3 regions of the Rhodococcus sp. H29-C3 genome follow, and region 1 is predicted to be linked to each of the others. Evidence: riboswitches for the same ligand, from Rfam matches in the RefSeq annotation. Region 1 holds a riboswitch; each other region holds the start of a gene.
The links. A riboswitch is a leader RNA that binds a small molecule or an ion and turns the genes downstream of it on or off. The one in region 1 is predicted to bind thiamine pyrophosphate.
Positions count from the first base shown of each region.

Region 2: linked by a shared signal. The riboswitch ahead of QMK32_RS22095 (TenA family protein) and the one ahead of thiO (glycine oxidase ThiO) in region 1 are both predicted to bind thiamine pyrophosphate.
Region 3: linked by a shared signal. The riboswitch ahead of QMK32_RS21635 (3-oxoacyl-ACP reductase) and the one ahead of thiO (glycine oxidase ThiO) in region 1 are both predicted to bind thiamine pyrophosphate.

Region 1 covers NZ_JASITC010000001.1:460,111-464,465, reverse strand. Annotated here, with positions in the region: gene QMK32_RS02300 (NUDIX hydrolase) at 1-734, shown strand, start outside; gene thiE (thiamine phosphate synthase) at 763-1,455, opposite strand; TPP riboswitch at 1,481-1,591, shown strand; gene thiO (glycine oxidase ThiO) at 1,592-2,653, shown strand; gene thiS (sulfur carrier protein ThiS) at 2,650-2,865, shown strand; gene QMK32_RS02280 (thiazole synthase) at 2,858-3,610, shown strand; gene QMK32_RS02275 (ABC transporter ATP-binding protein) at 3,694-4,355, shown strand, end outside.
Region 2 covers NZ_JASITC010000016.1:4,921-9,275, forward strand. Annotated here, with positions in the region: gene QMK32_RS22090 (ABC transporter substrate-binding protein) at 1-616, opposite strand, end outside; gene QMK32_RS22095 (TenA family protein) at 613-1,353, opposite strand; TPP riboswitch at 1,347-1,446, opposite strand; gene QMK32_RS22100 (hypothetical protein) at 1,591-1,998, shown strand; gene QMK32_RS22105 (hypothetical protein) at 2,051-2,704, opposite strand; gene QMK32_RS22110 (carboxylesterase/lipase family protein) at 2,817-4,352, shown strand.
Region 3 covers NZ_JASITC010000015.1:7,805-12,159, forward strand. Annotated here, with positions in the region: gene QMK32_RS21625 (alpha-hydroxy-acid oxidizing protein) at 1-434, shown strand, start outside; gene QMK32_RS21630 (alpha-amylase family glycosyl hydrolase) at 431-1,735, shown strand; TPP riboswitch at 1,847-1,936, shown strand; gene QMK32_RS21635 (3-oxoacyl-ACP reductase) at 1,983-2,753, shown strand; gene QMK32_RS21640 (LLM class flavin-dependent oxidoreductase) at 2,755-4,026, shown strand; gene QMK32_RS21645 (glycoside hydrolase family 183 protein) at 4,065-4,355, shown strand, end outside.

The DNA.
Region 1 (4,355 bases):
AGCCGACGGTCCTTCTGCAGCACCGGGCGCTCTGGAGCCATCAAGGCGGGACGTGGGCGTTGCCGGGTGGCGCAAAGGACTCGCACGAAACCAACGTGCACGCCGCTGTTCGCGAAGCAGACGAGGAAGCCGGAATCGGTGCCGACAACGTTTTCGTACGCGGCGAAGTCGAGACGGCACGGATGGCGAGCGGATGGTCCTACACGACCGTCGTCGCCGACGCGGCCACCCAACTCGACACCACGATAAACGGTGAGAGCACCGAACTCCGGTGGGTTCCGGAGAGCCTGGTCGATCAACTGCCCCTACATCCGGGATTCGCCGCCAGCTGGGCCTCCCTGCGCATCAGCCCGCTACGAGTTCTGCTGGACACCGCGAACGTACTCGGCTCGAGGCCCGACGGTTGGTGGCGTGATCGCAGCGGCGCAACAGGCAAGTTGCTGAGCTCGCTGGCGGGCACCCTTCCGCGAACCGTCGAGCTGCCGGGTGTCGGCTTCGGCTGGCTCACCCGGATCGAGGCCGTACTCGAAGGTGAAGCACGAGCAGCGCAGTTCGAGGACATCAGAGTCCCCCTGATCCACGCCGCCGGCAGCGGGGACGACGAGCTCGCATCACAGGCACAGGCGTCGACGACACTCACTGCTGTGGTCACCGCGGACCGCGGACTGCAGCAACGGATCCCGACGTCGGTGCAGGTGCTATCGCCGTCGACCGTGCTGGGATGGCTCGGCTAGCCAGCCGTGCATTTTCGGATCTACCGGGTCAGCCCTGCAACGCGAGCTTGAGCTCCCGTGCAGCTGCCTGTGGATCTCGAGCTTTGGTGATGGCCCGTACGACGACGATGCGATCCGCGCCCGCGGCGAGAACTTCGTGGACGTTCTCGGCGTCGATCCCGCCGATGGCGAACCACGGCCGCGTCGGAGCGGATTCCGCGGTACTGCGCAACAGGTCCAGACCGGCTGCTTTCCGGTTCGGTTTGGTCGGTGTGGCCCAGATCGGCCCGGTAGCGAAATAGTCGACGCCGTCCTCGATGGCAGCGAGAGCGGCCTGGCTTCGATTCTGTGTCGACCGCCCGATGACGACGTCGGGGCCGAGGATCTGGCGCGCATAGTGGACCGGAAGATCACCCTGGCCGAGATGCAGCACGTCGGCGCCCGATGCGAGGGCAAGATCGGCGCGGTCGTTGACTGCGAGGAGAGCACCGTGACGTTTGGTGGCGGCCGACAGAATTGCCAGCGCAGCCAACTCGTCCTTGGCTTCGAGCGGGCCGAACGTGCGCTCGCCTTCGGAGTTCTTGTCGCGAAGTTGAATGACGTCGACGCCACCGGACAGTGCGGCCTCGGCGAACTGGGCGAGATCGCCGAGTTCGCGTCGAGCATCGGTGCACAGATACAGCCGAGCTGATGTCAAACGCTCACGCGCTTCCGGGTTGCGGATGATCCGATCGCTTTGCACACCGGCAACGGTAGTCTGTTGGCGAGAGTCGATACACGGGAGTCCCAGGTACGTGGGGCTGAGAGTGGACACGCCGTCCTTACCGTCAATACCTGACCCGGATCATGCCGGCGCAGGGAGTGAGGTGGTGAGAGAAGTGCCCAAGAGTCTTTCCGTGGTCGGCGGCGGAGTGATCGGCCTCGCAGTGGCCGCACGATCGGCGCGCGACGGCTGGTCCGTGCGGCTACACGATCCGTCGGTCGGTACCGGTGCATCGTGGGTGGCCGGGGGAATGCTCGCGCCGCTGTCCGAGGGGTGGCCTGGCGAACACGAACTGCTCGAACTCGGCGCTCATTCCCTCGCCAGATGGCCCGAATTTGCACGAGCGCTCCCTGGCCCGTCGGTGTTCTCCGCCACCGGATCACTGACAGTGGCCCTCGATGCAGCCGACGCAACCGATCTGCGAACCATTGCCGATTGGGTCGGGAAGCAGGGGCACGATCTCGAGATCCTCGGTCGGGCACAGATCCGGGAGCTCGAGCCTTCCCTTGCCCAGAACATTCGCCTCGGGCTGTTGGCACCCACCGAACTGGCCATCGACAACCGCATGCTGCTCGAAGCACTGCACACCGCAGCGGTGAGCGCAGGCGTCGAATTCTCCACCGACACCGTCACCGATCTCGACGCACTGACTACCGACCGCATCGTGCTGGCAGCAGGCGCCCAGACCTCCGCGCTCCTCGCCGATGTACCGGTCCGGGCAGTCAAAGGCGAAATACTTCGTCTACGACGCAGACCCAGTGCCACACCTGCCCCGACCCGAACGATCCGCGGCAGCGTCCACGGACGCGCGATCTACCTGGTGCCGCGCGGAGACGGACTGGTTCTCGGGGCCACACAATACGAATCGGGTCAGGACACCCAGGTCACCGTGGCAGGCGTCCGAGACCTCATCGCCGACGCAGAGCGGTTGATGCCGGGCCTCGGCGAATACGAACTTCACGAATGCGCAGCAGGCCTGCGCCCGATGAGCCCCGATGGGTTGCCACTCATCGGCAAGATCTCCGACCGCGTCATCGTCGCGTCGGGCCACGGCCGCAATGGAATCCTGTTGATGCCCATCACCGCAGACGCCGTCGCTGCACTACTGGAAGACGACGCACTCATCGAAGCGAAGGCCGCAGACCCGGCCCGATTCACCACAGATAGGAAACAATGACTGCCCTGGCAATAGGTGTCACCGTCAACGGTGAGGACCACCTCCTGACCGAAGAGATGACAATGCGTCAACTGCTCGAACATCTTTCGATGCCACCGAAGGGAATCGCCGTCGCCGTCGACGGCGTGGTGCTACCGAAGAGCCGTTGGGATTCGACCACGGTGAGCAAAGGCTGGACCATCGACGTACTGACGGCGGTGCAGGGTGGTTGATTCTCTGAAGATCGCGGACAGGACGTTCGACTCGCGGCTCGTCATGGGCACCGGTGGAGCGGCCAATCTCGCGGTTCTCGAAGAAGCCCTCGTGGCCTCCGGTACCGAATTGACCACTGTGGCGATGCGTCGAGTCGACGCCGCGGGTGGCACCGGTGTCCTCGACCTGTTGCGACGGCTGAACATCGCACCGTTGCCCAACACCGCCGGATGTCGCGGTGCCGCCGAGGCAGTACTGACCGCGCAACTCGGACGCGAGGCGCTCGAGACCGACTGGGTGAAACTCGAGGTCATCGCCGACGAGCGAACCCTGCTGCCCGACGCCATCGAATTGGTCAAGGCCGCAGAACAACTGGTCGACGACGGATTCAACGTGCTGCCCTACACCACGGACGACCCCGTCCTGGCCAAGCGACTCGAAGACATCGGTTGCGTCGCCGTCATGCCCCTCGGTGCACCCATCGGAACCGGCCTCGGCATCTCGAATCCGCACAACATCGAGATGATCGTCGACGCAGCGACCGTGCCCGTCATCCTCGATGCGGGCATCGGCACGGCAAGCGACGCGGCGCTGGCGATGGAACTCGGCTGCGACGCCGTCCTACTGGCAACGGCGGTCACCAGGGCACAAGACCCTGCGCTCATGGCGTCGGCGATGAAGCATGCCGTCGTGGCCGGTTACCAGGCCCGCCAGGCCGGCCGGATACCGAAACGTTTCTGGGCTCAGGCGAGTTCACCGATGTAGCTGCACGTCATCCCAAAGGATGACCTCAGGTCGCGACTCAGGGGTGATGTGCCGGGGCAGTTCGGTAGTGGACAGTGAGTCCCATGATCGAAGTCAAAGGACTGACCAAACAGTTCGGAAACACCAAGGCGGTCGAAGACCTGACCTTCACGGTGAAGCCCGGCATCGTCACGGGCTTCCTCGGACCAAACGGTGCGGGCAAGTCGACGACCATGCGCATGATCCTCGGATTGGACCGCCCCACCAGTGGGGTGGCGCTGATCGAGGGCAAGCCCTACAACAAGATCAAGCAACCGCTCCGGACGGTCGGTGCTTTGCTGGATGCGAAGTGGGTGCATCCCAACCGGTCTGCGCGGGCACATCTCGAGTGGATGGCCGCGTCCAACGACATCGCGAAGTCTCGAGTGGACGAGGTGCTTCGGCTCGTCGGCCTCACCGACGTCGCGAAGAAGAACGCGGGCGGGTTCTCGCTCGGTATGTCACAGCGACTCGGCCTTGCCGGTGCGCTTCTGGGTGACCCGAAAGTCCTTCTGTTCGACGAGCCGGTCAACGGGCTCGACCCCGAAGGCATTGTCTGGATTCGCAAATTCATGCAGCGCCTCGCAGCCGAAGGCAGAACGGTCCTCGTCTCGAGTCATCTGCTGTCCGAAATGGCACAGACAGCAGAGAATCTCGTGGTGATCGGTCGCGGAAAGCTGATCTTCGACTCGTCGGTCCAGGATTTCATCGACCACGCGTCCGAGGC
Region 2 (4,355 bases), on a different contig from region 1:
TGTAGTCGAAATATTTCATCGGAGTACCGCTGTGCTCGGCCTCGATACCCTCCCACGCCAAGTAGGACACGGTGAAGTCGGCTGTGCCCGAATACACGGCCTCGTAGGCCGACGTTCCGAGCACGACGGTCTCGTACTCACCTGCGCCGCCGTCGTTCTGAATGACCTGGCGTAGTCCTGCCTTCTCGCCGGTATCGCCGAAGCCTGCGTAGACCTTGCCGTCCAATGCTTTCGGGCTCGGTATGTCTTCGCGATCGGCTTTAACACCGATTCCGGTGGCCCAGTGTTGCAGCGGAGCCAGTACTGAAATAATTTGGGCCCCTGCAGTTTTTGCGAATGTAGTCGAACTCTGAGTGCTGATGCCGAACTCGGCATTGCCCGCGTCGACCAGCGTGTCCGGAGAAGTGCTGTTGTAAGGCAGTACTTCGACGTCGAGTCCGGCGTCGGCGAAGTACCCCTCCTGTAAAGCGACGTACAGTCCGGTGTGGTTGGTGTTCGGTGTCCAGTCGAGTGCGAAGCGGATGATGTCGGAGTCAGTGGATTGTGCACACGAAGTCAGCGATGTGATGGTAGCGACGGCAACTGCGATGGCGCCGATCCTTCGGGAAAGTGTCACAGTGCTACCTCCGACGCAGCAATCTCGGAAGAGGGAAGCGGCCACGGTGTGGGGTGAAGTGCACTGTCCCAGAACATCGATTCGTACCGCGTCGCGATGACGAATGCGTCGATCATGGCGCTTCGTTGAGCGTCGGTAGCGAATCGAGCGGCGTCGTCGACCAGGAGGCGCGCGCATTCGACGGCATCACGGAATTCTACCGAGTCGTACGTCGAAACCCATTGCGCGTAGGGATGATTCGGATCACGTTGAAGAACCTGCTGGGCCGATACCGAAAGGCGAACGGCCACGTCGGCATAGATCCAGAAGCATGGCAGGATCGCCGCCGCCGCAACGGGATAGGGCTCGGTGGCAGCGGTTGCTACCAAATACGAGACGTATCCGAGGCAGGTGGGTGAATGTATGGCCCGCGCGTTCGTCGTGGGGAGTGCGTCACCGGAGAGCAGTGACTCGTGAAGTGTTGCCTCCTCGACTGCGCTCGCCGCGGAGGTGGCCCAAAAGGCGGCCGTCGCAGTATCCGGCGCTTTCGATGCCAGAATGGCCAGCGCCTTCGCGTATCCCGCCAGATACAGCCGATCCTGCTCGAGATACGTGCGGAACGCGTCGAGCGGCAAAGTGCCTTCGCCCAGCAGTGTCAGAAATTCGAGTTGGTCGATCGCGTGACGCAACGAAGTCGTTGCGGTCCACATCAGATCCGTATGGCGGACAGGATCCACCGAGTTTACAGGCGCAATCATCGCCTTGACATCCCTTCGTCAGCATTACCTGCATCAGGTTCGACGGGTGTGATCTCAGCATCCGCATGTACGGACGCACCCCGTGTCAGAACACCGCCGACCCTAGCACCCTTGGTCGGCGATGCAGTGTGAGCGGGCCGTAGACCTCTCCACGACCAACCCTGTCGACTACGACCGAACGGTGAGGCGAAGCTCGATCCTGTGATCGTGAGTACACCGGGCGCTTACGATGGCGGCATGAATGCACCGAGGAGATGGACGAAGTCAGCAGCAGTCTTGGTTTTCACGGCCGCGGCGTTACTCGCAGGAAGCGGAATTGCGACTGCCGACGAGTGGCCGCCGATACCGAATTACCCGAGCCCGAGCGTTCCGTTCGAGACAAAGGGATTCCTGACGCCGACCGATCCGGCCTATTGGAATCCCTTTCTCGCCGAGAATCGGCTGACGTCGCCGTATGGAACGAGCACCAGGATCGTCTGCACCGCTTTTCACGGAGTGCTCACCGGATGCTGGCAGGCCGACGCACAAGGCAACCCACACAAGTTGGTTGCGCTTCCGTTCGACTTCCCGAACGTGACCGGATCCTCGATGCCAGGTGGCGGCCCGCAGCATTTCGTCTATCCAGGATTCATACCCGGAATCTGATCTGATTTCGTGAGGTCGCGCGCGCTTGCGGAACACCCCCTCGGAATAGCGGCTACTTCAGCTCGAATACCTTGTCCGACACCGTGAATCTATGGCCGACCTGATCCAGGCAGGTGACCCCGGACGACTCTTCGACTCGGCATTCGAGCCCATTGGAACGTCCACTTCCGGGTACGGCGAGTGTGACGCCGTACGGCAATTCTTTCGCCGTCCCGTCGAATCGATGAAAGCGTGGATCGCCAGAGCTGAGAAACCTGGCAGGGGATCCGGCAGTGATCTCGATGGTGTTGGGAGCGACCGAAGACTCCGGAGCACCACTTCCCGCCACTCGCGGGGCCGAGCGAGGGAACTCACCGTGACACCCAGCGACGGAGGTCTCGGTGACGACGATCGCGCATTCGAACTTGCCACTCGGGCTGGCGAAGTAGAAGAACCCGGCAGTGCTTTCGTACTGGGACGGGTCGACGGTCGGTGGAGGACTGCTCGTCGTCGACTTTTCGGGGGTCGTCGACTCGGTTGTTGTCGGGGCGGCCGACGTCGTCGGCGAGGGTGGAGTAGCGGGCGTCGTGCGGACTACCGACGGTGGGTCGGTGTCGACGGTGGCAAGAGGCGCCGTCGCGCTGTCGTCGACATCGGACCCGCATCCGGCAAGAACCAGCAAGGACGCGGCAGCAACGGCTGCGCCGTATGCGCGTAGTCGGTTCATCCTGCCAGCTTAAAGCGGACGGATCGATCTCAGGAATTGGTACCTTGACCAGTATCGGATGGGTATACGTCGGATACGGAGGAATGCCTTGACCGAAGTCGAGCAAGCCGGCATGTGGACATGTCAGGTACACACTCCGGATGGCGATGTGATCGGGTATCGCGACGGCACACACTTCGTGTGGAAGGGAATCCCATACGCGGCTGCGACCGACGGCGAACATCGCTTCAGGTCGCCGCGGCCGGTGGAACCGTGGGCAGGAGCGCGGGATTGTCGAAGTTTCGGTGATGTCGCGCCCCAGGGCAAAGCTAGTCCGGTGCCGATCGATCCGGCGATCCCGATGTCGGAGGACTGTCTGTCGGTGAATGTCTGGGCCCCCGAGCCCGACGGTCGACCTCGGCCGGTGATGGTGTGGATTCACGGCGGTGCCTACTCGCTCGGTTCCGCTGCACAGAGCGTCTACGACGGCAGGAGGCTGGCCGAACTCGGTGACCTGGTGCTCGTCACCGTCAACTATCGCGTCGGTGCTTTCGGATTCCTCGACTTGTCGTCGTTCTCCACAGCGGAGACGGTCTTCGAGACGAATCTCGGCTTGCGTGATCAGATCGCGGCACTCGAATGGGTGCAGCGTTGCGTGGAATCGTTCGGTGGTGATCCGTCGAAAGTGACCGTGTTCGGCGAGTCCTCGGGTGGCGCGTCGGTCACGACACTGATGACCTCGCCAAAGGCCGAGGGACTGTTTCACCGCGCTATCGTGCAAAGTGCGCCCGCGACGTCGGTGTACGGACCGGAACGCGCGGCGGCCGTGGCCACGAGATTCCTCGAACTCGTCGATATCACTCCGGATCGAATCGGGGAGTTGAAAACCGTCGACTTCATGCGTCTCGTCGAGGCGGGCGACACCCTGTGTTACGAGGTTCCGACGCGGGTGCCGGGCACATTGGGGCTCGCGCCGGTGGTCGACGGAGATATCGTCCCGCGGTATCCCGTTGCAGCGTTCCAGAAGGGATACTCGCACCGCATCCCGTTGATCATCGGAACGAATCACGACGAGGCATCGATCTTTCGTTTGATGAAGTCACCGTTGATGCCGGTCACGTCGGACACCGTCACGGAGATGTTTCGTGCGATCGCGAACGATCACTCGGACCTGCCGGCGTTCCGGATCGCCGAAATCATGTCGGCTTATCCGGATCGTTCGACATCGGCTGGCGCACTTGCGATGTCGAGAGATGCTGGATTTCGAATGCCGACCATGTGGATCGCGGACGCGCACAGTAGGCACGCGCCGGTCTGGATGTATCGATTCGATCATGCGACACCGATGCTGAAAGCTGCTCGTATAGGTGCGGGGCACGCGACCGAGTTGCCTTATGTCTTCGGCAATTTCGGAACGTTGAACAGAGATCCGACATTCTGGCTCGGCGGCCGCAAGGCAGCGACGGCAGTATCGCTGCGTGTGATGAAGAGATGGGTCGCCTTTGCCCTGCACGGAGTCCCAGCCACCCTCGACGGTGCGAAGCATTGGGCGCCGTACGTCGAACCGACCCGTTCCACACTTGTCATCGACGCCCAGGATTCTCTTGTCGAAGATCCGGATGCCGCTCTCCGCGCGGCATGGGGAGATCAGGTTCTCGGCTTCACCTGACTT
Region 3 (4,355 bases), on a different contig from region 1:
CCCAGTTGGCGTTCCTGCGTGAGCAGTGGGACGGACCGATCGTATTGAAGGGAATCTGCACGGTTGCCGACGGCCGAGCAGCCGTCGATCACGGGGTGGACGGGATCGTGGTGTCCAATCACGGTGGGCGCCAGATCGACGGCGCTCGTTCGTCGTTGAGCGCGTTGCCGGATATCGTGGACGCCGTCGGTGATCAGCTGACGGTCTTGTTCGATTCCGGTGTGCGCACCGGGTCCGACATGGCGAAGGCGCTAGCGTTGGGGGCCGACGCGGTGCTGCTGGGGCGGCCGTTTCTGTACGGTTTGGCGCTCGGCGGCCAGGACGGTGTGGCGCATGTATTGCGTTGTCTTCTCGCTGAATTCGATCTCGTCACCAGCTTGTCGGGTCATACCGGTGCCGCCGAGCTCGGTCGTGAGTCGGTGATCCGAGCATGAGCGGTCAACCTGCCTGGGTCGATCACGCTATCTGGTGGCACATCTATCCTCTGGGATTCGTCGGTGCCCCGATTCATGACTGGGACGGCGGTTCGCTCGAGGACGAGCATCGACTGCACCGCATCGTCGACTGGTTCGACTACGCCGTGGAACTAGGGGCGTCGGGAATTGCCCTCGGTCCGATCTTCGCCTCCGCAAGCCATGGATACGACACCATCGATCATTTTCGCATCGATTCGCGGCTCGGCACCGAAGCGGACTTCGACGACGTCATCGGCCAAGCTCGTTCGCGTGGACTGCGAGTCATGCTCGACGGCGTATTCAACCATGTGGCACAGGCATTTCCGCGATTCGTGCAGGCGCTCGAAGCGGGACCGGATTCACGGGAGTCCGAGTGGTTCCACCTCGACTGGTCCGGTGCAGGACCGACTCATCGTAATTTCGAGGGCCACGATGAACTGGTGACGCTCAACCATGACAGCGCCGCGGTCGAGCAGTATGTCGTCGATGTCATGTCGCATTGGCTCGAACGGGGTGCAGACGGATGGCGTCTCGACGCGGCATACGCTGTGCCGCCGCGGTTCTGGGCGGCGGTTATTTCGCAGGTTCGACAGAAGTTCCCCGACGCCTACTTCCTCGGTGAGGTCATCCACGGTGATTATGCAGCCATCGTGAAGGCGAGCTCACTGGATTCGGTGACTCAGTACGAGCTGTGGAAAGCGTCGTGGAGTGCAATCTCGGAAAGGAACTTCTTCGAGTTGTCGCACGCGCTCGGGCGTCACAACGAGTGGCTCGAGACGTTCGTTCCGGCTACGTTCGTCGGTAATCACGACGTGGCCCGCATCGCCAGCACCATCACCGACGAACGCCATCTCGAGCATGCGCTCGTGGTCCTGTTCACGGTCGGGGGCATGCCGATGATCTACTACGGCGACGAACAGGGCTTCCGCGGCGCGAAAGAGGAGCGTGTCGGTGGCGATGACGAGGTTCGGCCGGAATTTCCCAGCAGCAGAGAGGAACTCGCCCCGTACGGTTGGCCGACGTTCCATCTGCATCAGCAGCTGATCGGGCTTCGCCGCAGGCATCCCTGGCTCGTCGAGGCGCGCACCGAGACGGTGGAGCTGTCCAATACCGCGATGCTGTACCGCGTCCACTCGGGTGACGAGCAGTTGCACGTGGCGTTGAACCTCGGTGACGAGGAAGTGACGTACCGCGTGGACGGCGAGATATTTGCCGGCGAAGCACATGCGGGCGGCGGATCCACCAGGATTCCACCCCACGGCTGGGTGGTGCTGGGCTAGGTGCAGGCGTCATTCGGGGTCCGGACGTACCGAAAATCGACTTGTCCGGTATCTATACGTATTTCTACGATGGATGCTAGATAGACGGATATTCGGCAAGAGGTTACAGTCTTCCTCGACACGGGGTGCCTAACGGCTGAGAACACACCCGTCGAACCTGATCTGGTCAACACCAGCGTAGGGATGTCTGCACGTGGGATACGTGCATGCTCTGCGCGGTGTGGGCCGGAAGAGCGAAAGGCCTGACATGAACATCCAGTCGAAAAAGTTGGACGAGCAGACAGTAGTCGTCACCGGAGCGGGCAGAGGTCTGGGCACCGCGGTGGCCAGGGCATTCGCGCGAGAAGGCGCTCGCGTCGTGGTGAACTACCGCAACAGCCGAGTCTCGGCGGAGGCGCTGGCGTCAGAGATCGGCGGGATAGCGGTCCAAGCCGACATCACCGACGCCGAGCAGGTGGACGCGTTGTTCACCGAAGCCGAAGCGCACTTCGGTTCCTCCGTGACGACGGTGGTCAACAACGCGTTGGCCGACTTCTCGTTCAACGGGGACGCGCGCAGCAAGGCCGACTCGATCACATGGGACGAGTTCGACGCGCAGTTCCGTGGCACTGTGCGTGGTGCGCTGACGACTACGCAGCGAGCGCTGAAGGGGATGCGCGCAGCAGGATTCGGCCGAATCATCAACGTGGGCACCAATCTTTTCCAGAACCCAGTGGTGCCGTACCACGACTACACGGCATCGAAGGCTGCGCTGTTGTCTCTGACTCGAACTCTCGCAGCGGATCTCGGCGGCGACGGTATCACTGTGAACATGGTGTCGGGTGGCCTACTGCGGACCACCGACGCCAGTGCCGCTACACCAGAGGAAGTATTCGACCTCATCGCGGCGTCGACGCCGTTGCAGCGAGTGGTGACACCAGAGGAGTTCGCAGATGCCCTGTTGTTCTTCGCGTCTCCGTGGTCGAGGTCGGTGACCGGACAGAATTTGGTTGTGGACGGCGGCTTGGTCAAGGACTGACATGCTGCACCTCAACGCATTCCTCTACGGCTGTGGGCATCACAGTGCAGCGTGGCGTCACCCGAATTCGAGGGTCGAGGACCTCGGCGATATCAGCTACTACCAAGAACTCGCGCAGACCGCGGAGCGGGGCAAGTTCGACGCCGTGTTCTTCGCGGACGGACACTCCGTTCGTGATCCGGCCGGCGCGGGCACCTGGTTTCTCGAACCGATCACAGCCCTGACGGCGATGGCCGGAGCGACCACCCATATCGGCCTGGTCACCACCATATCCACGACGTTCTACACACCGTTTCACGCTGCGCGGTTGCTCGCCTCGCTCGATCACATCAGTGGTGGCCGCGCAGGATGGAACGTCGTGACCTCGATGTTCGACGCCGAGGCGCGCAATCATGGATTCGAGGACATTCCGGCACGGGTCGAAAGGTACGAACGCGCAGAGGAATTCGTCGAGGTTGCCCTCGCGCTATGGGACAGCTGGGAACGGGACGCGCTGGTACTGGATCGCGAGGGAATGTATGCGGATCCGGCGAAGGTGCATCCCATCGATCACGTCGGCAAGCACTTTCGGGTGGACGGCCCGTTGACGGTCCCCCGGTCTCCGCAGGGACGTCCGGTGCTGTTCCAGGCAGGCGCGTCGGGACCGGGGCGTGATCTTGCGGCTCGTTACGCGGAGGCGATCTACGCCGTTGCCTACGATTCCGAGGCCGGCGCCGCCTACTCTTCGGATGTCAAGCGCCGCATAGATGCTGCCGGACGAGACAGCTCGTCCGTCGGAATCATGCCGGGTTTGGTGACGTATGTCGGGTCGACGATGAGCGAGGCGAATGCGAAGAAGGCCGAGCTCGATGCACTGCTTCCCGTCGAGCAGTCGTTGCGCACACTGGGGATGTTCGTGGAGCAGGACTGCAGCGATTGGGAGCTCGACGGACCGGTTCCTGCTCTTCCGCCGATCGAGGAGTTCACCGGACCGCACGGTCGATACGAGACGATCCTGCGGACAATCGCCAAAGACGACCCGACTGTCCGCCAGCTTCTCGGGACACTCGCAGCAGGTGGAGGGCACGCCACGATGATCGGAACGCCGGAATCGATCGCCGACGAGATCTCCGAGTGGGCGCGCAGAGGAGCTGCCGACGGCTTCAATCTGATGCCACCGCTGTATCCGGACAGTCTCGACGACTTCGTCGATGAAGTGGTGCCAATTCTTCAGTCACGCGATCTCTTTCGTAAGGAGTATTCTTCGCGCTCACTGCGCGAGAATCTGGCATGATGCGCTGGCACGGGTGGTGCATCCGCAGAAGGGGGAGTATGTCGGAGCGAATGGCCGTCGTGACAGCTGTTGTCGTTCTCGGGTCCGTGGTGATCGTGTTCGGGGATGGCGTCCCGGCTACCGCCGAACCTCTCGTCCCTCCCGGCGCGTGCGCGGCCGACCTGACGAACGAGACCGGGTCGCTGGTCCCGGAGGATCTCTCGATTCCGATCCCATTTCCGCATCTCGCACCCGTGCCGTATCCAGCCCCGACGACGGCCCCGACACGTATCGACCCGGAACCGTTGCCGGCGGACCCTTGCTTGGATCCGTGTCCGGACCTGACCGAT